Regions from separate parts of the Dethiobacter alkaliphilus AHT 1 genome, predicted to be linked through region 3. Evidence: riboswitches for the same ligand, from Rfam matches in the RefSeq annotation. Region 3 holds a riboswitch; each other region holds the start of a gene.

Region 1 (7,532 bases), on a different contig from region 3:
GTGGCGGCACTGTTTTTTGGCGGTCTAATAAATCAGGTGGTTAGTTTGTTTGTTTAATACCAATACAGGGGGAGTATTGTTATGCATCCCAGAGTAAAGGTTACCCGGACAATTGAAAAAGCAGGTGCCATGTTTCCCTGCCTTATCGGACTGTACGGCTTATACTATAACCGTTTGGTTGAGCAGGAAGTGGCGGCTGCCCAAATTTCCGCCGGTGACCGTGTTCTCTGTATAGGTGGTGGGCCGCTGCCCTATACGGCGCTGCGTATCCACACTCTTACCGGAGCACATGTAACCGTGATGGATAACGACCGAAGTGCGGTGGAGATGGCTTCCCGTTTGGTGGAAAAAATGGGCCTGGCAAATAAGTTGTCGGTCCGGTTCTCCGATGGCCAAGGCGTAAATGCAGCAGATTTTTCTGTCGTACATATAGCCTTACAGGTTTCTCCCAGAGAGCAGGTTCTGGAAAACATCCGGACAACGGCTCCCAAAGGAGTCCGGGTATTGATGCGCAGTCCCGCTGAAGCGGGAGCGGGGCAGCTTGCCAGGCGTTGGTTGGTTAACCGCGTTAAGCAGCGGCGGGTAGCAGTGGACACAACTTTTGTGCTCAGGTCAAAACCGGAGGTGGTACTGTGAAACGCATGTTGCTTCCTTTAGCTGGTATCTTGGCCGTTATCTGCCTGCTTTGGTTTGCTGATATCGACCAAATCGGTATGCACCTCAGTATGGTAAAAAGCAGTACTGTTATCTACGCCTGCCTTCTGCAACTGCTTACCATTTTCCTGATTAATCTCCAGTGGAAAAAAGCAGGAGAGGCTATCGGGCAAAATATTCCCTTACAAAAAATCCTTTACGTCAATATGGCCGGAGCTTTTGTGGAAAGCGTCACCCCTGCTGTAAAAACCGGTGGAGAGGTAACCAAAGCATATTTATTCCGCTCACAAATGGGACTAACCTCCGGGCAGGCGGTGGCAATGGTAAGCTTACAAAAAGCGGCCAGTATCTTTACTTTTGTCCTAATTAATATCATAGGTATGGTTTGGTATTTAAATCTTTACGGTGTACACGGCCATCAGGGAACAGTTCTGTTGATTAGCCTGGCTTTTCTGCTCTTGGTTCTGGCACTTGTCCTGGGCTTGGTTTTTGCCCCGCAGCGATTAATCGCCGTGTTATGTTGTTTGCCTTTAGTTAAAAAAGCAAGGCACAAGCTGACTGCATTTGCCGAGTCATTGCATCATTGTTTGCAGCAGGCTCTTGTACAACGCAGGAAGATGTTGGGCTTCATTTTTCTCTCCGTCCTTGTGTGGGCTTTTTTTGCCTGTAAGGCCTACCTCATTTCTCATGCCTTGCATCTGCAGGCGAGTTTTCTCCAAATTGCAGTTATTACTTACTTTGCCTATATGGTAGCCATGGTGCCGCTTCTACCGGGAGGGCTTGGCTCTTTTGAGGGCAGTATGTTGTTTCTGTTGGCTCCAATTGGTGTCCCGTTGGCTCAGGGACTGACCATGGCACTTGTTTTGCGGTTTGTGACATTTTGGTTTGTGTTTATCCTCAGCGCCGCCTACCTGGGGATCTATACCCTGTCGCAGCGTCTGGTGCCGCATTATCGTTAAGCCCCAAAGCGGACCATCATCTACACCATAGGCCGGCATTATGGTCATCAAGGGAGAGTTTAATGAATAAGAAAAAGATCCCCAATATCGTAACATTAGCAAACTTGGCTCTGGGAACACTGGCTTTAATTCATACCATACAATATCGTTGTAATTTAGCAGCTATTTTAATTCTGATTTGTGCCATCTTAGACGGTATGGACGGCAAACTGGCCCGCAGGCTAAATGCAGTCTCTGCTTTTGGCAAGGAGCTGGATTCCCTGGCCGATCTGGTTTCTTTTGGGGTGGCGCCCGCTTTGTTGGTCTATGTTGTGTCTTTAAGCCAACTAAGTCTCTTTGACATCCTCGTAACGCTGGCTTTTGTTTTATGCGGTGCAATTCGCCTGGCCCGGTTTAACGTCTCTCAACCCAGAAAATATTTTACCGGCGTACCGATTACCATTGCAGGATCCATACTTGCCGGCACAATTCTGATCCATCATTTTTTTGCCTTGCCTTTACTTGTCTTCCCCCTTATAATGATTAGTATGTCATATCTGATGGTCAGTAAGTTTAAAGTCCCTTGTTGGAAATAGGCAGTGAAATAACTATAAAAAATTCTATTTAGAGGCAGGAATATATGCTATAAAGTCGAAATGTAAATGTGTTACTATATATAAAAAGGTAACACATTTTTTATGTTTCTCGAGTGTTACGAATTTGTTTTTAGTAATATGACTGTGGGAGGGGTGCTTTGCAGACAGAGTAGAGCAGGGGTCAGTAATAATATATAAAACAAGGAGTGTAAAAAGATATGAAAAAAGCAGTACTTATTACAGTTGTTTGTCTGATGGTTTTAATGTTAGGATCCATGGCTTCTGCCCATGAACTGTGGATTGAAGTAGAACATATGCCGGTTGCCGATGAACTGCGTGTGGACGTTTCCTGGGGACATATCAGGGATTTTTATGATCCTGCCAATGTGGAAACTTTTTCTTTGTTTGTAAGATACCCTAACGGTCAAACTGAGGAACTGGAACTGGAAGCCGCAGGGGTACAGGGCAGGGCGTTTGTAGTTCCCCAGGAAGAAGGGGAGTACGTGTTTTGGGCAGTGCGTGCACCGGGCACTTATACCCCCGGTGATGGTATTACCCGTTTAAGCGTCCAACTGGCTAAAACCGTATTTGTTGTGGGAGATGGCCCCGCCACTTCCACCGAACCTACTGATTTGTTTTTTGAAATCATTCCCGATGCAGACATTAACTCAATTACAACCGGCACTTTCAGTGGCCAGGCATTGCTGGAAGGCGAGCCGGTGGCAGACGCCACAGTTTCCGCATATGGCCCAGACGAAGCTATCGTAGAAAGTGAAACTGCAGCTGACGGTACATTCAGCGTTGACCTTTCCACACCCGGTACATGGCTTGTAAAAGTCAGTTTTGAAACCGATGAGGGCAGTACAGTGGAAGGTACTGATTACGAAAAAACCGGTAGAACAACCACACTTGTGGTTGAAATCCCCGGTGAAGAAGCAGTGGCCGCCACAGCTCCCGCTGCTCAAGAGGCACCTGCAGCAAACGACGGCTCCACCACCAACATGATTCTGGCCTTTATTGTCGGTGTTTTGTTGGGCGGAGCAGTATCACTGTTCTTTGCCAGCAAAAAATCAAACGCATAATTTAAGCAAAGCTAGCCGCAAGGCCAGCTTTTTCTTTTTCGTGGACAGAGGGACAGGTTCAACTGTCCACGTTTCCTTGGTAGTTCTGATACAAACACCCTACTTCTAAATTTATGTTGACTAAAGTGTGGACACACAAACCTGTCCCCTCGTCCATGTCACAAAAGCAAAATTTGTGTTAAAACCCTGCTTCAGCAGGATATTTCCTGTCAAAGGGAGAATTAAGATTGTGCAACAGCGCTGTAAGTGGAAGTTAATTAAAAATGGATAATGAAAATGAGTGGCCTGATCTTTTTCAGGTAAAAAGGGAAACCGGTGAGAATCCGGTGCGGTGCCGCCACTGTAAAGGGAAGTCTTTTCCATAATGCCACTGGCTCTAAGCCGGGAAGGCGGAAAAAGACGATGAACCTAAGCCAGGAGACCTGCTTATTTTCTTTAGCCGCAAAACCTACGAGCATAGGGAGGTGACTGCTTCGGGGCGTGTATTTTGCTCTATAAGTTAGCCTTAACCTGTTGGTTAGGGCTTTTATTATTGCAAAGGGTGAGTTGTTCAATATTAAATCAAGCAAGGAGTGTTTTTCATGAGCAGGTGGTTAAGATGTGGCTTGTTGGCAATATTGATGGTATTTCTTTTGAGCGGAAGTCTAGTTGCGCATGAAATTATTTTAAATGTTTCCCAGGACGGGGCTGTCGGTGAAGAAGCAACAATCGAGTTTACATTAGGTCATTTTCCCGATGATTATGATTATGAACATGATTTTTTTCAGCGGTTTGCTGACGGGCAGCTTTTTGTTATTGATCCAGACGGAGATGAAACAGAACTGCAGTTTAAACGGGAAACAGACCGATACACGGCCACATTTACGCCGCTGCAGGAAGGGCTACATTGGGTTGTGGCAAATATACCGCGTGGGGTGTTGGACCGTACGCCCGACGACGGACTTCAGCTTCGCTTCTATGATGCCAAAACGCCACTTTTTGTAGGAGAGCAATACCAAGGAGAACTTTCCCAAACCATGTTACCGGTGGAAATGGTCGGTGCACGGCTTCCGCTACTTCAGGTTAACGAGGAATTTGCCGCGCAATTGCATTACGACGGCGAACCCATAGCCGGACAAACCGTTTTATTGGTCAGCCCCACAGAGGTGGCAATGGAAGTGACAACGGATGAAGACGGCAGCTGGTCGTTTACCCCAATTGAAAGCGGTCGCTGGATGATTAAAACAACACTTATGGACACCACCCGCCAGGGAGAGTACCAGGGGGAAGAATATGACCGCACCCGTTACAATTCCGCGCTTTACCTGGATGTACTGGAGGCCGGTGCCATGCCTGTGAATACCGCTTCAGACACCATAAATGTCTATATTATTATTGCGCTGATTGTTGTTTTGGGTGGCGGTGCCTGGCTGCTTTTTTCAGCCCGGCGCAAAGCATAAATAAAGGTGTGACTTAATAAGAACTCAATAATCTGTGCTGATAAAACAAGGCTGACCCACATGGAGTCAGCCTGTTTTCATACTACTACCCTGAAAACCTAAAGCTCATCAAAAATGCAATATAAAGCTGGTAGGAAATAATAACGCTTCGCAGTTAGCGAAGCTGCTAAGGTAACCAGTATTGAAAAGCACGCGCTGAGGGAACTGAATAAGCGTGCCTTTCTTATAAGGTATTTTAAGCAGTTATTAAAGCTATGTATGTGCTAAATTATGTTCAAACCATTTTTTTCTGCATCCAGTAGAGTCCGTAGTTTAACCCGGGCCCGGTGGAGGCGGGATTTGACATTCTTAGGGCAAGAAGTCTCCCGCCTCTAAGCCACCTTGCTCACTTTAGTGAGAGCGAAGGCGGGATATGAATTGCTTGCTTTTACCTCTCAATAAATACTTGCCATCCGAACATTCGTTTGGTATAATTTAGGCGCAAACAAATGTTCGCAAGATACTAAGAAGTTGATGAGCACCTGTGAAAATAATTCAAAATTATATTGTAAGTCGAGGAGAAAAGCGATGATAAAAGCTTTCAAGTATCGCCTCTATCCTAATAAAGAGCAAGATATATTACTGCAAAAAACATTTGGTTGTGTACGTTTTATCTACAACCAGATGCTTGCAAACCGTATGGCCGTCTATGAGCAGTACAGAGATAATAAAGAAGCTCTAAAACAACAGAAATATGCCCTGCCTGCAGATTATAAAAAGAGATATCCCTGGCTGAAAGAAGTAGACAGTCTGGCACTGGCTAACGCTCAACTCAATCTAAATGCAGCCTATAGAAACTTTTATCGAGACCCCTCAATAGGATTTCCAAACTTCAAAAGCAAACACAAAAGCAAAAAATCATACACAACAAACAATCAAAAGGGAACAATTCGATTGATTGACAGTAAAACGATACGACTGCCAAAACTAAAAAATGTCCATATCAAACTCCACCGGCAGTTACCAAAAAATGCAGTAATAAAATCGGCAACTATTAGTCAAAAGGCAACAGGAAAGTATGAAATCTCTATCTTAGTTGAGTGGGAAGCGGCAATTAAGCCAGTTGCCCCTACAATAGAATCAACGATAGGTTTGGACTATTCTTCTGGGTCACTGTTTGTCGATAGCCAAGCAAGCAGTCCGGAATATCCAAAATTCTATCGTCTGGCAGAAGCCAGATTAAAAAAAGAACAGAGTAAATTATCAAGAAGAAAAAAGGGCAGCAAAAACAGAGAAAAGCAAAGACAAATTGTAGCCAAACTTCATGAAAAAGTAGTAAACCAGCGCAAAGACTTCCTGCATAACGTATCCAGAAAAATTGCAAACAATTATGACGCAGTTGTAATTGAAGATCTGAACTTACAATACATGGCTCAGGGATTAAACCTGGCAAAATCAACAAACGATAACGGGTTTGGCATGCTGAAACGATTTCTGCAATATAAGCTGGCAGAGCAGGGTAAACAACTGATAACCATAGATAAATGGTACCCCTCAAGTAAGCTTTGCCATTGTTGCGGAGAAAAAAATAACCAGCTATCTCTAAGTGAACGGACATGGACATGCCAACGATGTGGAACCACCTTAGATCGAGACGTAAACGCCGCCATCAATATAAAGCTTGAAGGATGCAGAATACTTGGTATTGCCTAGTGTGATAAGAACCGTTGGGCGAACGGGGATAGCTTGGTAATTATATCAGCACTAGCTGATACGTCCCAAGAAGCCCCCACCTCTTACAGGTGGTGGGAGTACGTCACAAGCGCGGTAAAAGGCCTCCTGGGTAAAATCCTCGGCCTGCTGTGTATTGCAGCAATATATAACCATGAGTTTTTTTACGTGGTTGTAGTTCTGCTCAAAAAGCATTCTTTCATAATTACTCATCTCCTCATGGTCCTCCTGTTAAAAATAATTTTCCTGTAGTATAGCATAAAAACTTCCAGCGAAATGTCGAAGCTTGCCGGTAGGTTTAATAGTTTTCTCATCAACAATGTCAGGTAAAGGAATTCTTCATACATTCTTCTCACACATCATTGTAATAATAAAGCTAGTAAACAAACAGTGAAGGAGAATTTAAATGGGAAAAACAAAGACCATGGATGGAAACCAGGCAGCAGCCTATGCTTCCTATGCACTGACGGAGGTAGCTGCCATTTATCCCATTACACCATCAACACCCATGGCAGAAGGCGTTGATGAGTGGTCCGCACACGGCATGAAAAATATTTTCGGCCAGCCGGTAAAGGTTATAGAAATGCAATCGGAAGCAGGAGCGGCCGGCGCCATGCGCGGTTCTCTGCAGTCCGGCGCCCTGACTTCAACTTATACAGCGTCCCAGGGCTTGCTTTTGATGATTCCCAGCCTGTATAAGATGGCCGGGGAGCTTCTGCCCGGGGTGCTTCATGTGTCTGCCCGCTCCATTGCCGCCCATGCCCTGTCCATCTTCGGGGATCATCAGGATGTGATGGCCTGTCGTCAGACAGGAGTGGCACTACTTGCCTCCTCCAATGTGCAGGAAGTGATGGATATGGCCTGTTTGGCCCATCTGTGTGCCATTAAAGCCAGAGTCCCCTTCCTGCATTTCTTTGATGGATTCAGAACGTCCCATGAAATCCAAAAAATTAATGTTATTGACCATGATGACCTAAGAACCCTGGTGGACCAAAAAGCCATTGATGAGTTCAGAAACCGGGCTCTAAACCCCGAGCATCCGGTGGTCAGAGGCACAACACAGAATCCCGATATCTATTTCCAGCAACGGGAAAGTGCCAATCCGTTCTATAA
Region 2 (7,532 bases), on a different contig from region 3:
TTGCTATCAATTTTTATCGGCTTCATTCTGTTCACCTCAACTTATTCGCTGTCTGAAAAATACCTACCAGACAGCTCTTCTATTATTATAACATAGCTGTCACATAAAAATGAACAGTTCAGGAATCTCTAATATCCCGGATACCTCTCCCACCACTCACTCTCATCCCGGTACCGAACCAACAAATCATCAGCCAACTGCTTAATAACCTCAGCCAATTCAACCTTTTCAATCCAATCCTTAGAAATCCCATCAACACCCAAATAAGCACCCAGAATATTTCCGGTAATCGCCCCGGTACTGTCACTGTCCCCATCATGGTTAACAGCAGCAGTCACAGCCTCTTTAAAGTTATCCTTAAACTTCAGAGAGCAGTACACTGCAATAGCCAGCGCCTCTTCGCCTACCCATCCCTCACCAAGTTCAGCTATCGCCTCCACCGGCTCAGTACTCTCTGTCAATTTAACTGCCCTCTTCACAATCTCACTGCATTCCTCATGCCCTTCATACTTCCCAAGCTCCACCAAAGAACCCTTAACTGCATTCTCTAAATCCAAACCTTCAATAATGGCCGCAATCATATAAGCCAGAACACCGGCTGACAAGTACCCACTGGGATGACCGTGAGTCAAAGCCGCACAGTTAACAGCCAACTCAAAGGCCTGCTCTTTTTTAAGATACAGTCCGATAGGGGCCACCCGCATAACTCCACCGCAGCCCTTGCTGTTATTGATTGGCTCACTTACTGTACCACGGCGCGACTCAGACAGAGCAGATAAACAGGAGTTACCCGGAGCCCTTTGTTCATGAAGGCCTTTAACCTCAATCAGCCACCCATCGTAAATCCAATCCAAGTCGTCTTTCTTAGGGTACCCTTGCGTATGTAACCAGCGCTGGTAGGCGAAATAAATAACCGAAGGGCCATGACAAATCCCTTTCAACCGGCCACGGGTCTCGGCCCGCAGTAAACCTTCTGCGGTAAACAAAGTCATTTGCGTATCATCGGTGATTTCTGCTTTTCCGCCGTTACCGGAAACAAGATCTGTAATACCTCCGGGCCCATACTGAGACAAAATCGCCTCCCGGCTCTTAAATTCAACGGGCCAGCCTAAAGCATCGCCAACAGCGCCACCCAGCAAACACCCTCTAAAATAATCAACACTTCTATTACCGCCCATGTCTACACCCCATTTGTCTTCAAGTGTCCTTTAACAATAACATAAATAAAGGACACATACTTGTCCCAAGATAAATTAATCCCCCCGTCAGACAAAAAAGGTTCATTCCCAGAATGTAACCCCAATTACTAAGGGGTGTTGCCGGAAATGAACCTCTTTTGCTATAGAGAAACCCTGCCCTAATAATTAAGCTTATGCAAGTACTCTTCACTTTTTGCTGCCACAATAATCCCGGTATCAGTGGCAAGTGGTATCAGCGGTGTGGTGCTAAGCTTTAAGGCTTTAAGCTCCTCCCGGACCCACCTACTGTCAAACACTTTTCCGTTATAGGTATGGATAAACATATTTAAATCAAAAAGAGCTGCTTTAGACGGAGAATGCTGCAGGAAAAAGTCATGGATCAGCACAAACCCGTCATGGTCTAAACACCGAACTGCTTCAGCCAGGATAGCAGAAACCTCTTTTTCCGCATAGACGTGGATAACATTTGACAGAATAACAAGCTTGAACTTTTCATCCACAGGCCAGGGCTCCAGTATATTAGCGTTGACACAGTTTATCCTGTTTGCCAGTCCGGCCTTCCGCAGCATTTCCAATGCATAATCCAGGACCCAGGAGATATCAAGGAGGGTAGCTTTAATATCTGGAAATTGTCTGAGAAAGCCTGCTGCAACAGCGCCGGAACCGGTCCCGACATCAAGGATTTGACCGGAAAAATGAGTGTCTGCAAAAATCGGGAGAATCTCCAAAACTTTAGTTTTGGCCACACAATCCATGGCTTTTATGTATCGGCCAATCCTTTTTACAACCTGTTCTTCTACCGCATCATCAGTTGGATAATCTATCCTCCCTCCAGCCTTCAAACAGTCTTGTAATCCCTGCCACCCCACCGCCAATGCTTTGCGCCACAGGATAGAATCACCCTGATAGTGCTCCTTATCTGCCACCAGATATGTGGCGGAGATAGGTGTATTGCAGTATTCATGGCCATTTTCGGTGACCAGGCCCAACACAGAGAGAGCCTGCAGAAAACGGGCAAGGCCTCCTGTATCAAGCTGAAGCCTGCGGCTTAACTCATCAATACTCATCCCTTTTTCCTCCAGAAGAGAAAAAATATCCATCTCCACGGCGGCAAAGAGTGCTTCTGAATACCAGTAGCCGGTAGCCAGGTCTTCCAGATACTGCGCTCCGTTTTTTTCAGTGTCGCACTGCGTAAAATGCCTCATTACAGTCAACTCCACTTATCCGATGCCAAAATATTTAGCCGCCACATCACTGGCACATTCTTCTCCACAGGCTGCACAATGACCACCTGCGCCTTTTTGGGAGAAGGCCGCCCTGGATTTTTCCGGATCAATAGAGAGCTCAATTTGGCGGTCAGTATCTAAAGCAACTCTGGCCCGGGCCATTTGCAGATCCCTTTCCCAGGCCTGTTTATTGCCCTTCGCTAAATCAGCGACGTGAGCTGCAATTTGTGCCGCAATGGCTCCATCTCTTACATCCTGCTCGGTAGGCAAACCCAGATGTTCCGCCGGAGTTACATAGCAGAGAAAATCTGCACCGGTTGCACCGGCCAGAGCGCCGCCGATGGCTGCAGTGATGTGGTCGTAGCCCGGCGCCACATCAGTGGCCAGATTGCCGAGAATAAAGTACGGTGCACCGTGGCAGACCCGCTTCTGCAATAACATGGTGGCCTCGATATGGTTCATGGGAACATGGCCGGGCCCTTCCACCATCACCTGTATTCCCGCCTCCTGTGCCCGGGCAACCAATTCTCCCGCCACAATCAGCCCCTCAAGCTGGGCACCGTCCAGGGAGTCGGCTGTGGAGCCGGGCCGAATGGCATCACCCATACTTAAAGTCACATCATATTTTTTCAGAATCTCCAGCAGACGGTCAAACTGTTCATAGAGCGGATTCTCCAGTTCATTATGCAGCATCCAGCCTGTAAGGAAAGCACCGCCGCGGCTCACCACATCGGTTACACGGCCTGAAGTCTGTAACCTCTTGATAACATCGAAATTAAGGGCGGTATGAATAGCCATGAAATCAACACCGTCGGCGGCATGTTTTTCTATGGACGCAAACATGTCATCTGCTGTCATATCAACGATACTGCCGCGGCTCTCTATGGCCTCCACCGCCGCCTGATAAACCGGCACACTACCCACCGCAATATTTGCTTTACTCAGGATCAGACGCCGCATGCCGTCTATATCCCCTCCGGTGCTTAAATCCATCAGGGCATCACAGCCTACCTCCTCTACATTGGCAAGCTTTCTTTCTTCCATTTCCCAATCTATGCGGTCACTGGATGTGCCAATTAACGCATTAACCTTGATCCTTAGCCCCTGCCCGATTCCCGTATAATTAAAGTCTTTTCGCAAAATATTTCTGGGTATCACAATGGTGCCTTCCGCCAAACCTTTTTGAATCACAGTAACATCTACATTTTCCCGGGAAGCCACCCATTCCATTTCCGGCGTAATCTTACCTGCACGTGCCGCCAGTACCAAAGTCATATCTATCATCCTCTCTTTAGCAAACTTGTTTAGATACACCCAAATAACCGGACACCACATCCATGGCACAATATTTACCGCACATAGCACAACCCTTAGTGGTTTCCTCACTTCTGGTTCTTCTCATATACTCCGCTTTTTTAGGGTCAATGGCCAACTCAATCTGCTTTTGCCAGTCCAACTGTTTTCTGGCTTTGGACAGTTCCAAATCCCACTCTGCTGCACCGGGGAGGCCTTTGGCCAAATCGGCAGAGTGCGCAGCAATCCGGGATGCCACAACACCTTCCCGTACCTGCTCCAGGTCAGGCAAACCCAGATGCTCCGAAGCGGTGACGTAACACAAAAATTCCGCGCCGGCCCAGGCACTGATAGCCCCGCCTATGGCCGCACTGATATGATCATATCCTGCCGCCACATCTGTCACCACCGGCCCAAACACAAAGTAAGGAGCGCCTTTACACAAACTCTTTTGCAGCATAACGGTGGTCTTTAACTGGTTTAGCGGCACATGCCCCGGCCCTTTTACCATGATCTGTACGCCGGCCTCGCGGGCCCTGCGTACCAGCTCTCCCAGAACCACCATCTCCTGAACCTGAGCAGCATCAAGGGAATCTGCCAAACATCCCGGACGCATCCCATCAGCCAGGCTAACGGTCACATCATATTTCCTGGCAATTTCCAAAACCCGGTCATACTGCTCATACAGCGGGTTTTCCTGTTCATTGTGAATCATCCAGCCAATCAAATGGGAAGCACCGTAACTCACCAAAGGATCAATACGGCCTTCCTGCTTGGCCCGCTTGACAATATCCATTGTGGTACCACTATGTAAAGCCAGAAAATCCACACCGTCGGCTGCCTGCCGCTCGATTACCTCAAACAAGTCATCAACTTTCATTTTAAGAGATGAACCATACCTGGCCCCGGCCTCCGCCACAGCCTGGTAAAGTGGCAATGTGCCCACAGGTGTTGGCGTGACAGCTAAAGTTTCTTTACGCATGGCATCAATATCACCGCTCACACTAAGGTCCATAATGGAATGAGTACCCGCTTCCACCGCTGCCTGAATCTTGGCAACCTCTCCCTGAATACTTCCCTCTTTACCGTACACACCGATGCTGGCACTTACCTTTGTGGTCAGTCCCGTTCCTATCCCCACCGGATCAATGTTTTTACGCTTAACATTGCGTGGAATAACAATTGTCCCGGCAGCCACCCCTTCAGCTACAAAATCCAATGCCACATTTTCTTTTTTTGCCACCTGCTCCATCTCCGGAGTAATTTCCCCGCTTCTTGCCTTGCTTAGCTGTGTCACCACAATTCCTCCTTTTGATAAAAAATAAAAGCCCACGCATCTAAGGCGTGGACTTTTCCATCATCCATTCGCTGTCACCTATCCTCGAGGTGACACAAAACTATCACAGGCAGGTCTCCTGACTTAAGGTCACTGCTAAATACCGCCTTCCCCCAGATGAAGTGGCTTTGGTATCAGCTACCTATTTACAGTGGCGGGTCCGTCCGGGATTCTCACCCGGTTCCCTATTCTCCCTTGCGGGCACCTGTAATATTTATTGAATTTTCTACGCATATTCTACCTAAATTTACCTGGCTTGTCAATCAACTATTTTTTACCTCTACAGCAGAACATTATAGACAAACAGATTCATCCCCAGAATATAGCCTGAGTGGCAAAGAATTGCTCCCAGAATTGAACCGCTTTTAACTCTGGCCCAGATAAACAGATAAGAAACAATAAACATAAAAGCAAACCATATGAAAAGCGGCACAAACCCGGTGAGAAAACTCTGCGCAGTAAAGAAAATATTATGATGAGGAAGATGTATGGCAGCAAAAAGAAAACTGGACCAAAAACCCGCCATTTTATAACTGGACAGCTTTTCACCTAATACCTCATGAATAATACCCCGAAAATAGAATTCCTCTCCGATAGGGCTAAAGAGCATAGACAAAAAAGTAACCACCGCAAACACCACCGGCTCAAACACAGCATCCTGCCCTGCCATATACTCATATGCAACGGTCATCCCCCAATTTTCAGGTCCGGTCCCATATAGCACAAAACCCAGGAAATATATAGCCCCAGCCACAACTGCACCAATAACAAAAGATATCAACACCCACAGCCAGCTTTCAGGCTTTTTAATCCCTATCTTCTTTCTGCCACCGGCGGAAAGGAAAACAAATGGCATAATCCACATTATCAGAAAACCAATTGTTACGAAATTAATGCCGTAAAAAGCAAGTCCCAGATAACGTATTAGCCCCAGCACAATAAAAGTAACCACCACAAACCCAAATCCGGAAATAAAAACCCTCTGCCAAAGAGGCCTTAATAACTCTTCCCTCACTTCAATCATTTCCCTTCAACATATTGTTTTCACAAGATCCCTCTCTCTTGTTACAGCTTATCATCATTAGGCTCACGTGCCATTTCCCACATTGGCACATCGAGTTTTTTGAAATTAATTTTCTGCAGCACCCTTAAGCCATGTTTTTCATAAAAGGCTATGTTTTCTTCCTTTTCCGTTTCCAGATACAGATGAAGCTCCTTCTTATCGCAGTCCCCTTTTATTTCCTCCATAAGCTTACTGCCAAGGCCCCTACCCTGTGTGTTGCCCCTGACACCGATAATCATCAGATACTGGTAGGACTTATTTTTCATCAGCTTTTTGCGATCAGGCCCCAGCTGGTTGCTTACGATGGCAAGATTCCTTAAAGTTTCCTTCCCCATTTTTGCCCCGTATGGTAGAGCCCCACTGAGTAACAGGCGCCACATTGACAAATTTGCATACTTTCCCGGAAACCACACTGCTACCCCTTCAATCTCCTGAGAGGTTGCACATGCCTTACCGTACTTCATTCCATACAGCAAGGGAATTGTAAAAAAGTTTGTTAACGACCTCTCTCTGTTTGGGTCATCCCTAAAAACCTCTGCCCAAAGCGGGTCATCTTTGAAAGCATCTTTTAGGCATTCCACTGCTCTGGGGATATCATCTTTTGTTAACCGATAAAGTGTGGACATAACTTCCCTCCTCCACATATTTGCAGAATCATCTTTAGTATATTCTTGTGTTTAATTGTAGATTAACTGACTAAAACAAAACTAAACATATTCTAAACATCAAGCACTCTGCTATCTGCCAAAAAAATACAACCCCTGCTAACAAAGGGATTGTATCATTTAGGCCGTTTTTAACTTCCTGATTGGATTCAGGCCGTTAGCGCTCTTTTTCTCTCCCTCCGCTGGAGCCAAAGGGTTATTTCTTGTTTTCGATGCTCACATTCTTAATCAATATAGAAATTGTGCCGTCGGGGTTATTGATAAAATCAATCATGTCTTTATCGCTGTAACAATGAGAGGGAAAGTTGATTTCGATTCCGGTATTAGTCTTTATCTTATTACGCCCTAACCTTTTTAACGTACTGCTTTCCTCTGAAATGTGGACCACATCTTCTTTTAGCCCTGCCTTCTGTACCTCTTCAAGATATTCTTTTTGTAAACCAGGCTCTTTAAAAACTGCATTAGCTACCTGCGAGATCTGTACAGCATTAGACTCTTCGGCACTCTCACTTACTGCAGTTTGAAACTCCACCACTTTATCAAAATCATCATCACTATACTTTTTACAAACTTTGCGAACGCTTTTAGTTAAGATGGCGACCTTTTCCTTGGTGGACAAGTCATTTGCACATTTTAAGAATCGCGTGGAAAGATAAAACTCTTTTTCACCATCAATTTCATAGCTTTTTTCAAGGATCTTAATATCTAAATTGTGCAGGTTTACAAAAATGCACTCATCCACCTTTTGTG
Region 3 (7,532 bases):
ATGAAATTACTGAAATAGATGAGGAGAAAGAGGAAATTACTAAATCCACGTTCTTTTCTGAATACCCCAAATCTATACAAATCAATTCCGAGGAACACTGGGTACAGGTATACGAGTTTTCAGACAGAGAAACCGCAAAAGCCGAAGCTGAAACCATTTCAGAAGATGGGTTAAGAATTGGCAATGTTTTAATCGATTGGTCAACGAAAATATATTTTTATCAGAAAAACAAACTTATCGTCTACCATGGCATTAGTGACCAAAAACTGTTAGCCGATTTTGAAAGCATTCTGGGCAAACCCATTCGGCAAACCCCTGAGATAAATTGATTTCCTTCCCACTAAAGAAAAAGGCCTGCGAATTTGTAAAAGAATCCGCAGGCCTTTTGTTGTATTATTGTAATTCCAACTCCATAAATTCAAACAGTTCAACCAAAGGCACCGCGTTGTCTTTAACTTTATCCGGAACCGTAATACTATCAAAGGTATTAAAATCCTTAAAAGCCATTAATGCTGTTTGTGTAGTTTTTATTGTCTCACCCTCTATGTTAATCACAATACTGAAAGACATTTCTGCTTTTGTTGTGTAATACGATTCCATATCAATCCAGATTTTGTACCTGATATCAGCAAAGGTAGCCATATCAAATAATTCCTCAAACGCAGCTTCTATATCAAACTCAGCTAAACTATCGGCCAGTTCATCTTTTATATATTCGTCTATTATTCTCTGCATTACCTCACCTTCTGCATCCTCTAGCGTAATAAGGTAATACTTGTTGTCCACAGTTTTTAAAGAAGCTGCAGCTGCCCCGTCATCTCCCAGCATAGTCAAGAGCTGCATGGGATCAGTATCATCCATACTAAACTCCATTAGGTCTTCCAATTCTAACCCATAATCACCTAAATCCTGACTCATCCAAATGCCTGACATGGAGTCATAAATATACATTTGATTCTCCACCATATACATCTGCATTTCAAGATCCCCAAACTCAGCAGCCTCGGGGAAATTGACAAGGAAAGGCATGTGCATAGATAATGTCATTTCCATTGCCACAGGATCCATTACTGCACGCCCTGTCCCCCTGGTCTGAATCTCAAGTTTATCAGGCATATCAGGTTCCTGAACCGATTCCGGCATCTCCATTACCTGAAACATCTCGATATCAAACTCATAAGAGTTAACCTCACTCATTGCCTCTATAGATTTTGCATATATTTCTGCAGCCTTCAGAGCCTCTTCTGTGCCAGAGCACCCTGCTATTAACCCCATTAATAATACCAATACGATAGGCAGCCCTAAGCGACTTTTTCCCAACATAAATACCCCTCCCTATTTCTTTGACGAAATATCATATTTACTGTCATCATTGTAATTCTTTTCCATCGATAAAGAAATAGGCTTAAAGTCCTGTTTTTAGTACCCTGGGGGTCAGGTTTAATATTATTAATCATTTGCACTGTAAGCTTCATCTACTTCTTGTTGTTTTTGGGATTTTACATACCTGCTGGCCGCAGTTCAACTATGATCGTGCTCTTCTTATATGCCCTTGGCAGTACAACTGGCACACCACAGGTCCGAGGGTCAACTTACGTAAATTTATTATAAAGTTCTGGCGTTTTCTATGGCCATTTTAATCTGAGGGAGCAGTTCTCTGCTCAGCTTGGTGTCATATGCAAAAACTAACCCATCTGCGTGGGCAGCCACCGCCTGCACAGCAGCAAGCAAATCTTTTTCTTTAGGGCCCTTCATGTAGATCTCTACATAAAGCGGTTTAGTTAATCTTCTACGAAACGCATTGGCCAGAACTTCCATCCAATATGGAGATTTGTAGGTCATGTCATAAAGGGGAACAAGAAAAAAGTCGGCATATTGCTCCAGGCTCTTAAGGTCCAGGCCAAACCGCTCAGGGTGTACAGGATCTGGATAAAGTGATAGTGATAAAGGCATTGTATCCGGCAGTATGGATTTTACTTCTCCGATAAAATCAGTTACAGTTTTACAGCGCCATATCTCCCAGGTAAGGCCGGACTCCTGCCAGAGTTTCTGGCAGCGGGAACAGCTACAGTAGCTGGGGCCCGGAAGCCCGATGCAGTCAAGGTGAATACCTGCTACTTCCTGCTTCGATAGGTTTAAAATGTATTCTTTTAACTCCTGTCTGTAACTTTCAGCACTAGGGCAGATGCATTGCCACAGTCTCTGTTCGCCTTCTCCTGAACCTACAGCACAAAGCTCCGTTTCTTTTTTTCCCAGTTCATTGTTGCCGAAGCAGCTTACAATATTATGTACTCCAGGAGCAGGCTCCTTGCTTATACCGCTTACAGGCTTGACCTGATAGAAAGTCCTGTCAAAATCATCAATTTTCTTCGCATGATTATTCAGTACACCTAAATCCATGTCCTAAACCTCCCTTTTTAGATTGAAAATACAAGCTCCACCGAGATATTTACTTCTTGTCTCATACCTCTAACCTGGGTAGAGGCACCGCAAAAAAAATAAAGTCCAGCCTTCGGTAAAATGAAAGCTGGATAATTCCAACAGAAAATAAAAATGCCACAGCAAGCGGCGTGGCAATGCCCACTCACCTTCACCTTTCACCCGAAGGAGGTAAATACTCACCTAGGCAGGTCTCCTGGCTTACATGTCATCATCTGCCCCAACCTTCCCAACCTGAAACCAGTCAGTGGTATAATAGGGGCAAACTCTCTGCTTACAGTGGCGGGACCGCGCCGGATTCTCACCGACTTCCCTTTTAAGTCAATACACCTATGTGCACAGTATGCAGTTGTTTTATACTGTAAATAAGCTAACATTTTTTTGCCAGGTTGTCAATCTGCTTCCAGAATCATGCGATTTTTGCTTCATTGTAAAATGAGATGCACCAGTGGTAACATTGCAAAATAAAAATGCGCCACAGCCCAATACCGTGTATGATTGATGTACGACCAACAATCAAAATACGGAGGTTTGGACTATGGCACACTCACAGCATACCACAATCCCACGGGAATTCAAACACTTGACATTGGATCAAAGAGGCATGATCGCTGCTTACCACGAATCAGGGCTCTCTACTAGGCAGATTGGAGCGAAGATAGGCTGTGACCACACAACAGTGTCCAGGGAGCTAAAGCGTGGCACAGTGCTACAGAGAAACAGTAATCTTACAGAGCGTTATGAGTACTTTCCTGATGCAGGGCAAAGGGTGTATCGTGAAAACCGCTCACACTGTGGTGCCAGATTCAAATTAGCTGATGTCAGTGCTTTTATGGATCACGCCCAAAGGATGATGCGCGATAAAGAGTGGTCACCTGACGCCATTGTGGGCGAATACAAGATAAACCCGAAGACCGCTGGCTTACCCTGTATCTGCACAAAGACCCTCTACAGCTACATAGATAAGGGCTTCATGGATACCAGAAACATTGACCTATTGCTAAAGGTCGGCCGCAAGGTTCGGAAGAAACGCAGCCGAATAAATAAGCGCAATCTTGGCGAATCGATAGAGAACAGGCCCCCAGAAGTCGCCACCAGAGAAACCTTTAGCCACTGGGAGATCGACACTGTGATCGGCAAGCAGTCAGAGGGCCAATCGCTTCTGACACTCCTTGAGCGAAAGAGCCGGGTCTTTCTTATACGACGACTCGAAGAGCACACTGTAGAATGTGTAAACGAGGCTCTAGTGGCTCTACAGAGAGATTACGGGGATGATTTCGCCCAGGTATTCCAGACGATTACAGCAGATAACGGCAGTGAGTTCTCTGGTCTGTCAGACCAGCTCAGTAGCCTCGGTAGTAAAGCGTACTTTTGCCATCCGTACAGCTCCTGGGAAAAGGGTGCCAATGAAAAGCACAACAGCTTAATACGAAGGTTCCTTCCCAAAGGAACGTCATTTGCGGATCTCACACCCGAGTCCGTCGCCCGTATACAGAATTGGTGTAACAATCTTCCTCGGAAGATTCTTGGGTATCTTACACCATTACAAGCTTTCCACGCCGAAAGACTTGCTGCTGCTTGACTTCTCACCGGCACGGTGGGGTGGTGCATTCGCTATTGCAATTGAGGTCATGCGATTTTTTATATTCTTCGAAAATTGTACATTGTTTTTTTATGGGATTTATGATAGTATTTCATAAACTTAATAAAAGCTATAGACAGGTGCTCGTTACGAGAGTAAAAGGGAACCGGGTGCAAATCCCGGACGGTCGCGCCACTGTAACCGGCGAGATTTTCCATAGAACCACTGAAGCTTCAGCTTTGGGAAGGTATGGCAAATCGTTTGAGTCGGAAGTCAGGAAACCTGCCTGTTTATGCAAAAGAACATCTTTCGCGCCAAAGGATGGGTTGCTTTCTTTAATGTCTGCTTGTAATTACCCTCCAAATAAAGGAGGGTAATTTTTTTTCGGCGCAAAATAAATTAACCGGAGGTTGTAGTTATGCAGAAAGTGTCAAGAGTGTTTTTTATTTTAGCGCTGGGATTATTGTTGGTTTTTGCAGCCGGTTGCGGTAATGCAAATGATGCTAATGAGCCTAATGGACCCAACGGTGCCAACGGCTCTAATGGTATTGATGATGCCAATGGTTCTGAAAGTCAATCATTTGCGGAATTGACTGACCAAATGGGGCGGAATGTTGTCATTGAAGAAAAGCCGGAAAGGATAGTATCACTGTCTCCCAGTAACACGGAAATGGCTTTTTCTATAGGCTTAGGCAGCAGAATAGTCGGTGTAACTGATTTTTGCGACTATCCGGCAGAAGCATTAGACGTAGATAAGATTGGCGGCTTTTCTGATCCCAATATGGAAATAGTTTACAGCTTAACACCTGATTTGGTTTTAGCAGGTAATGCTCATGAAGAACAGGTAAATAAACTGGAAGAGTTGGGTATTCCCGTACTTGTTCTTGCACCCGAATCGATCGAAGAAGTATTTGCGGCCATGAATTTAATCGCGGAAGCTACAGGAGCAAGCGAGGCTGACAAGGTTATCACTGAAATCACAGACAGATTAGCACTCTTAGACGAAAAAATTAGCACATTATCATCAGAAGACCGAGTACAGGTTTATTACGAAGTTTATTCAGATCCCTTGATGACAGCCGGAGGGACAACTTTAATCAGCGAAGTTATTTCCATTGCCGGTGGGGACAACATTTTCACAGATGTAGCTGAAATGTATCCACAGATTAGTGAAGAGACAATTATCGAAAGAGATCCAAGTGTTATTGTCATCCCCAACTACCATGGATTTGAAGGCTTTGATATGGAAGTCATTCTAGACAGACCTCTGTGGAACGAGATCAATGCTGTAAAAAACGAGAGAGTATTTAATATTAATGCCGATGCTATTTCCCGTCCCGGCCCTCGTTTAATAGAAGCAGCAGAGACTTTAGCACCTATCTTTCATCCGGAACTATTTGATTAAAATTGGGTCGAAACCTGGAGGGTTGTAAGAGATGATACTACACCGAGAGCAGTATGAGCAGAAAAAAATAAGAGTCAAAAGCAGTACCCTATTAATTTTATTAACCCTGTTATTAATTGTGATGTCCTTCATAGCAATAGTGGCAGGAGCTGCTTCGATCCCTCTTAGTTCAGCAGTTAGCATACTGCTCTCACCCTCCCAAATCTATTATGCCGTCGTTAAAGGAGACGTTGCAGATATTCAACACGGAATTCTTCTGCTAATGCGACTGCCCCGGGTTATTCAGGCAGCTATTGTCGGTGCTTCTCTTGCTGTGGCAGGAGCAGTACTGCAGGGGCTTTTTCGCAATCCTATGGCAGACCCCTATGTTCTGGGGGTTTCTTCCGGTGCTGCACTGGGAGCAGTAATAGCAATGTTAACAGGCGGCAGTTTGTTATTAGCCGGTTTCACAGCCGTTCCTCTATTTGCGTTTATTGGCGGTATTTCAACCATTGCACTGGTTTATTACATGTCCCGTGTAGGTAAAGCAGTCCCGGTGATGACTCTACTTTTGGCTGGAATAGCTGTAAGTGCCTTTCTTTCTGCCTTTGTTTCTTTGCTTACCTATTTTGCAGGGGAGAGATTGCACCAGGTAATTTTTTGGATGATGGGCGGCTTTGGTGGCGCCACCTGGTCCAGGGTATTTACCATGCTTCCTTATATTTTGGTAGGTTTCACCTGTATCTACTACTATGCCAGAGAATTAAATGTGTTCTTGTTAGGTGAAGAAACTGCTCGCCATTTGGGAGTAGATACTGAGAAAGTAAAAAAAATACTGCTTGCCTCCTCTTCTTTGCTTGTGGCAGCAGCAGTATCCACCAGTGGTATCATTGGCTTTGTCGGATTAGTTGTTCCACACTTCATTCGCATAATTGTGGGACCTGATCATCGCATCTTACTTCCTGCATCAGCTCTGCTTGGGGCTAATTTACTCATTGCTACAGACACTTTGGCGCGGACCATAATTGCTCCCGCAGAACTCCCGGTAGGGATTATTACGGCTATGGTCGGTGCTCCAATGTTCATTTATCTTCTTAAAAAAAGGAAAAAGCTTCGCTATTTCAATAGCAGTAGCTAGGAGGTATAAATGAGTTTACAACTAAAGATACATGAACTAACCATGGAGTATGATGCTCACCCTATTCTGGATGGAGTTAATTTTAGTATTCAGGGCGGAGAAATGATTGCCCTTTTAGGTCCCAACGGAGCAGGAAAATCTACACTGATGCGCTGTATCAGCAAAGCTCTGGAACCAAGCAGCGGAACAGTGTTATTTAACGACCGTGAAATACGCAGTTTATCATCTGGAGAAATAGCACGCCAACTTGCCGTAGTTCCACAGGATACAGGAGTAGATTTTGATTTTACTGTGGAAGAAGTAGTGCAAATGGGCAGATTTCCTTACCAGAAAGGTTGGCGCAATGCTGAAAATAGTGATGATTCTCTTGTTCACTCTGCCATGGAAACTACAGGAATTTTAAAGTTGCGGCATCGCTCCGCTGCAACCTTAAGCGGTGGAGAGAGACAAAGGATGGTTTTCGCCCGGGCTCTGTGCCAGGAGCCTGAGCTGCTTCTTTTAGATGAACCGACAGCAAACCTGGACATAGGCTACCAATGGGAATTATTACATATAGCGTTAAAACTCAATAGAGAAAAAGGAGTCACCATCATTGCTGCCATTCATGATCTAAATTTGGCTACTTTGTTCTTTAGTCAGTTTATTTTATTATCCGCTGGCAAAGTGTTATCCATTGGCAGCAGTGAAGAAGTACTTACCGAAACGAATATTTCAAAATCATATGGTGTTCCGGCCACTATTTTTCGTCACCCTCTGCATGGCCGTCTGCAAGTTAGCATTGGTAAAGAAAACATATCCCCCCGGCAGCAAAGTGAAAGATACCCCCAAAAGAGGATACATGTGGTTGGCGGCGGTAGTGAAGCATTGCCAATATTAGAAGCTCTTTTGGCAGCTGGATATTCTGTATCAGTTGGTCCTGTCAGCAGAGAAGATAGCGGCTATCACTTTGCCCGCTTTTATGATCTTCCAGTCATGGAAAACCCACCATT
Region 4 (7,532 bases), on a different contig from region 3:
CCATGACATGGGCAGTCCCAGGATCTTTCTGCAGAGTTCCAGTTTAACTCGCAGCCTAAATGGGTGCAGGTGGTATCAACAACATGCAGTTTTCCGTCCTCGTCTTTGAATACTCCTGCTTTTTGCCCGTCAATGTCTACTATCTTTGCCTCGCCCCGCTCCACATCAACCTCCTCCGGGACATAGGTCAGCTTTCCGCTGATTAGCTGTGACGCCACATTCAAATTTTCCACTACGAAAGTTTTGGCCGAGGCTGTGATTGTTTTGCGGGATGGGTTATAAACTTCCTGCCAGGGGCTTTGGCCATGCAGCATTAAATCTTTAATAATCCGGGCCGAAACCATACTGTTGGTCATCCCCCATTTTCCAAAGCCGGTGGCCAGATAGAAATTGGGTGTATTTTCGCTGAAATGCCCCACATAAGGAACACCATCCAGTGTCATGCAATCATGAGTGGACCAGCGGTAGGGGATGTCTTCCACGGTATAGTTTTGCCGGGCAAAATCCACCAGGGCCTGGTAATGCTCTCTGGTATCCGGTCCCTGTCCCGTTTTATGGTGCTCACCGCCAACAAAGATTAACTCGCCGTCCTCTGACGGCTGATAACGCAGGGAGCGGCCCGGCTCTTCTGCGGTAATGTACATACCGCCAGGGTAGGGTTCTTTTGCTTTAATGGCCACCACATACGAGCGGTCGGGATAGATTCGGGCGGAGTACAGTCCTGCTTTATTATAAATGGGGTAATGGGTGGCCATAACAATTTTTTCTGCCAATACTTTGTGGCCCTGATCTGTTTTGACAGCATATTGCTTTTCATCATCTATGTCGATGACCCTGCTTTGCTCAAAAATATGGCTGCCATCACCGGGAATCTTCTCTGCCAGGGCCAATAGATATTTGCGGGGATGAAACTGTGCCTGGTCTTCATAGCACAGCGCTCCTTTAACCTTAAACGGCAAATCCACATCTTCTGTGAAAGATGCTTTGATCCCTAATTCTTTTGCTAGTTCAGCTTCGTCCACAAGCTTTTGCAAATACCCCTCCCGCTGCGTAAAGATATACGCAGACTGAGGTATGAAGTCACAATCAATATTGTGTTCAGTAACGATATCGCTAATTAAACGAATCGCCGTTTCATTGGCCTCTGCGTACTGCTTAGCCAGTTCAACGCTCATTGTTTGCTTAATTTTACTGTAGATCAGTTGGTGCTGCGAAGTGATTTTAGCCGTTGTATTGGCGGTAACTCCCTGAACAATACGGTCGGCTTCAATTACAGCCACCGTCATCCCTTCACTCTTTAACAGCCAGGCACACGTTATGCCGGTGATACCACCGCCAATGATGGCCACATCCACTCTTATATCCTCATTTAGTTTGGGGTAATCTGTTTGCCGCGTTGAAGCCAACCAAAAAGACTGGGGTTGTTGATAAGATTGTGTTGTTTCAGACTTATTCATATGCCGCCTCCTGAATTATGAAATCATCTCTATTATTGCTCACAACGCAGATTAATATTGAGTATTTAAAAAGCCATGCTCAAAAACTGAGCATGGCTTTTGCATGTAATCTAGTATAGGCCGGGCGGCAATTCCTGCACGAAAAGGAAGACCAGAATGGCAACTATATAGCAATAGATGGCAAAATAAAGCAGGCGGCCTTTCTTTAAGAAGTCAATCAGCCAGACAATGCCGATCCAGGAAAAAACAAAGGTAACCACAAAAGAAACAAACAAGGCCTCAACACCGATGGCGGCCCACATATCAGAGGAGAGCTCACCCAGTGCCAAAACCGTGGAGCCTAAAATCACAGGTATTGATAACAGAAATGAATAGCGTACTGCCGTATCACGGTCCAGGCCTGCCCATAAAGCGGTTACCAAGGTAGACCCGGAGCGGGAGATACCGGGCAGCACCGCCACTGTCTGGCCAAGGCCCACGATAACCGAGTCCATGAAAGTCATATGTTCCTCTCTGCGGTCACCATACTTGGTGAATCGTTCGATAATTATCAAAGCGGTGCCGGTTACAGCCAGGGCCCCGGCAATAAATGCGGGAGTCTTCATGGCCTCCTCTACAGCGCCCTTAAGCAGGACACCTAATCCACCGGTAATTACTGTAGCAATAATGATATAAAGTCCAAACATAAACTGAATGCTGTTTTCCGTGTTCTTTTCCCGGAAATATGAGAAGAACCCGATTACCACAGCGACTAATTCCTTACGGAAATAAAGCATTACGGCAAACACCGAGGCAATATGCAAATAGATTTCAAAAGCCAGGCCCGGGAAATTATAGCCTAAGAGTAGCTCTGCAATAATAATATGGGCCGTGCTGGAAATAGGCAAAAACTCTGTAATTCCCTGGACAATACCGAAAATAACTGCTTCAAATAAGTGCAAAAAATCACCCCCAAAAACCAAATTGTACATACCTCATCAGAATAACATGTTGTGCGGGAGCAAGCAAGCAAAAAAAAATCCCTTCCGGGTTTAGGAAGGGTTGGCAAAAGCCGAAATTTATGGGTTTACAGGTCTAACAAATTAAATAAACAAGTTTCAAGCTTGTTTATTGCCTTTTTGTGAACTGCGGTAGTGGAAAAAGGCAGCAATAAAAATGAATGCGGATACGGCAAGCAGAACCCGGGGCAACATGGGCTCCGGTTCATTTAGCTCTGCCCCATATAACCAGCTGGCGCTATGGCCCACACCATCATTGGCTTCAATCCGGGCCACGGGTAAGCTGGTATCGTACTCAAAATATCCTTCGGAGGTTACATTTCCCTGTTCCAGTACCTGCCGGTCTTCATCATAGAGGATAACATCTGCAGTTTGCGCCACTGTGTCGTCGTCAAAAACCACCTGAATCAGGCCGGATTCCACCGGCCTGATTAACATGCGGTGCGCATAGGCCGAAGTTGTGGTTAACAGCAAAACTATAAGTATTGTTATTAAAGTGACGGTCCTTTTTCTAAGCATTATATGCCTCCATTAGAGTACTTTAGTCTTTCTCTGTGCAAACCGCAGCAGCTGATTTGCTTCCGCCGGTGTGCGTGGAGCCATGTCGGTGCCGCTAAAAGCTGTGGCTAGCATGGGAACATTAAGGCTGGCCTCAGTCATTAAATCTTTGTCCTGCAGTAATTCCGCAGTACCTTCCGCCAACACCTGCCCTTTGGACAGGATAATCACGTGGTCCGCCCAGGCATAGGCCATATCTACGTCGTGGGTGGTGATAATAATTGTACATTTCTGGTGAAACAGTTTCTCCAACAGGTCCATAAGCTGGGCGGCAAAACGGGGGTCCAGCCCTGAGAACGGTTCATCAAAGATCAGCAGTTCCGGTTCCATGGCCAGTACTCCGGCAATGGCTACCCGTTTCTTCTGGCCCAAACTTAAGTTATAGGGAGGCTTATCGGCCAAATCGGTAATTCCGGCCAGTTCCATGGCACGCCTGACTCTTGAGTTTACCGTCTGTTCATCCAATTCCAGGTTACGGGGTCCAAAGGCCACATCTTCAGCCACAGTTGTGGAAAAAAGCTGATCTTCCGGAGTATCAAAGAGCATTCCGGCTAACTGCCGGATTTTCAGCACATGCTTTTTATCCACCGGATAATAGCCCATCACGGTAACACTTCCGTCCTGAGGCAGAAGCAAACCGTTTAAATGCTGCAAAAGAGTTGTTTTACCGCTGCCGTTGGCACCAAGCAGAGCTACACGCCTGTATCTGGGAATGGACAGGGAAAGGTTATTGAGGGCTTTTGTTCCATCGGAATATGAATAGTTGAGATTTCTGATTTCTACCGCTTTCAACCCAACCACCTCCATTCCACTATGATTACTGACAATGACAGCATTAGCACAAATCCACATTTAATAATATCCCTCTTGGTAATAGGCTGAGGGTCTCCGGTATGTAACTTACCGGCAAAACCACGGGCAGCCATGGCCCGATAGACAGATTCGGAACGATCCACCGCTTTTAAGAGCAGGCCCCCGGCCATTTCACCATATACGGCCAAGGAACGTTTACTTAGTTTAGGTTGAAAAATTCTTGATGCCAGAGCCCGTTGTGTATTGGCTACCTGCTTTTTAAAAAGAAACACATAACGGTAGGCTAAAAAGAGAACCGACACCATCACCGCCGGCAGGCGCATATGGGCCAGGCCGTTAAAATAGCTTTGTACCGACTGGGTTCCCAGAAGCACCGACATTACGGCAATGGAAGTGAGCGTTTTAAAGACAATAAGACCGGCAAAGGTTACCCGCTCCGGATCAGGGGGAAGGCCTCCTCCCAAAGCCACCGGTGCAGCCATTAACAGCAAGAACGGCACAGCCCACATCATGCGGCACAATAAGGTACGCAGCGGCAGGCCTGCACTAATGGTGGCCAAAAGCACCAGGGTGTAGAGCAAAATAAGTAAAGGCAATGATTGCACACTTACCACACTGAAGACAAAAAGTATGGCTGCCAACGTCTTTGTCCGCGGTTCCCAGTGATGCGCCCATGAGCTTCCCTGTGAGAAGTCAGCACATTTTCCATGGTTGGTTCCCATAATTTAAAATCTCCTTTAGCCTGACTGGGCTTTGTTGTCTGCAAGGCCCAATAAACCCGGCCTGGACCGATAAAGAAAGTTAATGGCAAATCCGGTAACTACTGCTTCCACAATCATTAGCGGTGTATATCCTATGAGCAGAATATTTACAACAGAAAACTGGCCCTCTGCAAATAACTGATCTGTAATAAGCAATAAAAGGACTAACAGCAAAACACAGGCCATAACGCCTATCCCACCTACCAGGGCAGCGCGGGTAAAAACCGACAGGCGCTTAAGGACATAAAACAGTTTAGCGGCAATTAATGCCGGCACAGCTACTAAAATCAGGTTAACCCCCAGAGTGGTTAGGCCCCCGTGATTAAATAATAATGCTTGCAATAATAAGCCGATAAAAATGGCAATGGGTGCTTTAACACCAAGCATAATACCTAAAAGGCCCGCTAAAAGCGGATGAACCGACGTAGGCCCTACCGGCACACTGATGAGGGAAAAGACAAAAAATGCACCGGATAAAAGGCTAAGCCGAGGGATCTCTTCTTCTTTGGTGTTTTTTACCGCATAAACCAGGCTGACCCCGGCAGCAGCTGCCGCCGCACCGGCCACCGGCAAACTTACTACTCCATCAGTAATATGCATATAAACCATTCCTTCCAAAAAGCTTTGCAAAACCTGGAACAAATTGGGGACGGACCTTTTTTAGCACAAAGCAACTAGGGCTTTGCTGGGTGCAGGGGTCAGGGGTGATAAATTCCTGCGAACAAAAGTAAAACCTTAACCATAGGTTGGTTAAGGCTTTAGTGGCAGGCAAAACATACTTCCCGCTTCGTAAGACACCCCCTATGCGCGTAGGTCCAGTGGCTAAACGAAACAAGCAGGTCTACTGGCTTAGGTTCATCGTTTTCTTCCGCCTTCCCAGCCTTTGGGGCCAGTGGCCTGATGGAAGAAAACTCGCCTTTACAGTGGCGGCACCGCACCGGATTCTAACCGGTTTCCCTTTAACCTGATTTGAACTCAGGTCACTTGCTTCTATTTATCCTTATTCAGTTCTACCGGTAGGAACTTATAACGCTTCGCAGTTTGCGAAGCTGCTAAGGAAACCGGTATGGAAAGGCACGCATTGCGGAAACCGAATAGGCGTGACTTTCTTACGTTTTAACATTATTCGACCATTGTTTAATTATTCCTGCCAAGTGATGTAAAGAACTTTAGAAAAAGTGAAATGAATCTCTTTTATCGTTGTGGATATGATAGTGCAGTAGAAGTATCTGCCATTTTATTCCGTAAGCGGAAAGGAGTCCATATGGAAGTTGTAAACCGTGCTATTATCGTCTATGCCTGGTCTTTAATTCTTTTGCGCCTGATGGGTAAAGGGCTGACTTTTCAGCAAAAACCCTACGATTTTGTGGTGATGATGCTCATTGGTTCTGCCTCGGCAGCGCTGATTGTTAACCGGGACGTACCGTTGATTAATGCGCTGGCTGCTTTGGGTGTGCTGGCAATTATGCATACTGTAATTAGCCTTAGCACACTAAACAATCTACTAAAAGGGTTTATCGGCGGCCGGCCCGATCTGGCTATTCGTAACGGGAGAATCGTCAAACAAAATTTAATTAAAAATGCCATTAACGTGGAACAACTGATGGCAGCCCTTCGCAATCAGGGGTACAGGCGTATTCATGATATCGAGTTTGCTATTCTGGAACCAAACGGCCAGCTGTCGGTGATACCAAAGTCACAGGTGCGGCCGGTTACTCCCAAAGATTTGCAAATTAGCACCGTTTATGAGGGAATTGCCACCCCGTTGGTGGTGGAAGGTCAGGTGCTGCGGCAAAACCTGTTTGGCGCCGGGCTTGATGAAAACTGGCTAAAAGCAGAGTTGACAAAAAGAGGGATACGGGGAACGGATGCGGTACTCCTTCTGCTGCTGGATACCGACGGCAGCCTCTATATTGCAGAGCAGCCTCCCCTTAACCCCTTTAAAGCATTTTTTGTGGGTGAGGGCAAAGATAAGCGGCAAGGCAACGATCCTGATATGTAGGAAGACGCTCTTATCTGAAAAACGAAGCTCGCATTATGCGGGCTTCGTTTTTTTCTGATCCTCTGCAACAATATTATTCTGCCAGCCAGTCAATCTCCAACTCAGCAAGCTTACTGATGGTGGGCAGGCCCTGTTCATTTAATCCGGCCATCTGATAGTAGACCTCTCTGGCTTGGGTAAATACGGCTTCATTAAGCTTTTCGCCCCTGCGGGGTCCGTTTGTAATACCGTCGTAAACCCTCGGCGGCAGTACATCGTCGCTGGAGGTGAATCCTTCCCGTCCGTTGAAAGACCTCATCATCACCGATGCCCTTTCACCTGCTTTAAGCATCTCCCACATACTGATGTTCCAGCCGGTTACCGCTTCAACCAGCTGTGCCAGTTTTTCCAGCGACACAATACTTCGTGAAGCATAACCAAAGATACATACGCCCAGGCAGTCATACATTATGGTCATTAAATGTGTATAGTAGATAAGTTTTGCCTTCTGAGCCGAAAGCTCATCGGCCGGTACCGGCTCAGCAACTCCCAGTTGAGCAATGGACTGCATACCGCTGGAGCCTTTTTCAGTATATAGCGTGTCGTGTTGGGCAAACCAGTGGTCTGCGCCATGGCTGGAAATGGCATATTGTAGCGCCAGGCCTGCCTTTACCCTGGGGTCATGGGCTGGAAGTTCCTGTTTTTTTACCTGCAGCAGAAAATTTTCTGTTTCTTTACCCAGTTGCTGCGCCAGACGGTATGAGCCCAGTGCCAGGTCCTTACCAAAACCTTCCTTGAAGGCGGTCATGCGTATCAAATCCAGTAAAATATCTTCATTACCGAAGGTTAGTTCTATACCCCCGGTATCTTCTTTTGTCAAAAAGCCTTTTTCATAGCACTCCATGGCAAAGGAAATGGTCATTCCCAGGCTCATGGTATCCAGCGTATAACGGTTGCACAGCTC

What was found. A riboswitch is a leader RNA that binds a small molecule or an ion and turns the genes downstream of it on or off. The one in region 3 is predicted to bind cobalamin.
Region 1: linked by a shared signal. The riboswitch ahead of DEALDRAFT_RS00410 (DUF4198 domain-containing protein) and the one ahead of DEALDRAFT_RS14230 (ABC transporter substrate-binding protein) in region 3 are both predicted to bind cobalamin.
Region 2: linked by a shared signal. The riboswitch ahead of thiC (phosphomethylpyrimidine synthase ThiC) and the one ahead of DEALDRAFT_RS14230 (ABC transporter substrate-binding protein) in region 3 are both predicted to bind cobalamin.
Region 4: linked by a shared signal. The riboswitch ahead of DEALDRAFT_RS00320 (CbiM family transporter) and the one ahead of DEALDRAFT_RS14230 (ABC transporter substrate-binding protein) in region 3 are both predicted to bind cobalamin.

What each region holds. Positions count from the first base shown of each region.
Region 1 covers NZ_ACJM01000001.1:72,701-80,232, forward strand. Annotated here, with positions in the region: gene DEALDRAFT_RS00380 (ferrous iron transporter B) at 1-57, shown strand, start outside; gene DEALDRAFT_RS00385 (SAM-dependent methyltransferase) at 82-636, shown strand; gene DEALDRAFT_RS00390 (lysylphosphatidylglycerol synthase transmembrane domain-containing protein) at 642-1,613, shown strand; gene pssA (CDP-diacylglycerol--serine O-phosphatidyltransferase) at 1,676-2,188, shown strand; gene DEALDRAFT_RS00400 (DUF4198 domain-containing protein) at 2,407-3,270, shown strand; cobalamin riboswitch at 3,532-3,714, shown strand; gene DEALDRAFT_RS00410 (DUF4198 domain-containing protein) at 3,852-4,709, shown strand; gene DEALDRAFT_RS00415 (RNA-guided endonuclease TnpB family protein) at 5,277-6,401, shown strand; gene DEALDRAFT_RS00420 (RNA polymerase sigma factor) at 6,453-6,632, opposite strand; gene nifJ (pyruvate:ferredoxin (flavodoxin) oxidoreductase) at 6,826-7,532, shown strand, end outside.
Region 2 covers NZ_ACJM01000027.1:4,085-11,616, reverse strand. Annotated here, with positions in the region: gene DEALDRAFT_RS15275 (hypothetical protein) at 1-26, opposite strand, end outside; gene DEALDRAFT_RS15270 (ADP-ribosylglycohydrolase family protein) at 129-1,178, opposite strand; gene DEALDRAFT_RS15265 (class I SAM-dependent methyltransferase) at 1,358-2,404, opposite strand; gene bzaB (B12 lower ligand biosynthesis ThiC-like protein BzaB) at 2,420-3,700, opposite strand; gene thiC (phosphomethylpyrimidine synthase ThiC) at 3,717-5,015, opposite strand; cobalamin riboswitch at 5,107-5,278, opposite strand; gene DEALDRAFT_RS15250 (CPBP family intramembrane glutamic endopeptidase) at 5,335-6,078, opposite strand; gene DEALDRAFT_RS15245 (GNAT family N-acetyltransferase) at 6,120-6,743, opposite strand; gene DEALDRAFT_RS15240 (nucleoid-associated protein) at 6,979-7,532, opposite strand, start outside.
Region 3 covers NZ_ACJM01000021.1:15,462-22,993, forward strand. Annotated here, with positions in the region: gene DEALDRAFT_RS14210 (hypothetical protein) at 1-329, shown strand, start outside; gene DEALDRAFT_RS14215 (DUF6612 family protein) at 394-1,323, opposite strand; gene DEALDRAFT_RS14220 (hypothetical protein) at 1,606-2,400, opposite strand; cobalamin riboswitch at 2,609-2,788, opposite strand; gene DEALDRAFT_RS14225 (IS30 family transposase) at 2,978-4,021, shown strand; cobalamin riboswitch at 4,143-4,325, shown strand; gene DEALDRAFT_RS14230 (ABC transporter substrate-binding protein) at 4,440-5,426, shown strand; gene DEALDRAFT_RS14235 (FecCD family ABC transporter permease) at 5,458-6,543, shown strand; gene DEALDRAFT_RS14240 (ABC transporter ATP-binding protein) at 6,553-7,532, shown strand, end outside.
Region 4 covers NZ_ACJM01000001.1:60,491-68,022, reverse strand. Annotated here, with positions in the region: gene DEALDRAFT_RS00345 (FAD-dependent oxidoreductase) at 1-1,457, opposite strand, end outside; gene DEALDRAFT_RS00340 (undecaprenyl-diphosphate phosphatase) at 1,568-2,398, opposite strand; gene DEALDRAFT_RS00335 (hypothetical protein) at 2,555-2,974, opposite strand; gene DEALDRAFT_RS00330 (energy-coupling factor ABC transporter ATP-binding protein) at 2,987-3,814, opposite strand; gene DEALDRAFT_RS00325 (energy-coupling factor transporter transmembrane component T family protein) at 3,802-4,548, opposite strand; gene DEALDRAFT_RS00320 (CbiM family transporter) at 4,564-5,196, opposite strand; cobalamin riboswitch at 5,405-5,590, opposite strand; gene DEALDRAFT_RS00315 (DUF421 domain-containing protein) at 5,852-6,589, shown strand; gene DEALDRAFT_RS00310 (aldehyde ferredoxin oxidoreductase family protein) at 6,663-7,532, opposite strand, start outside.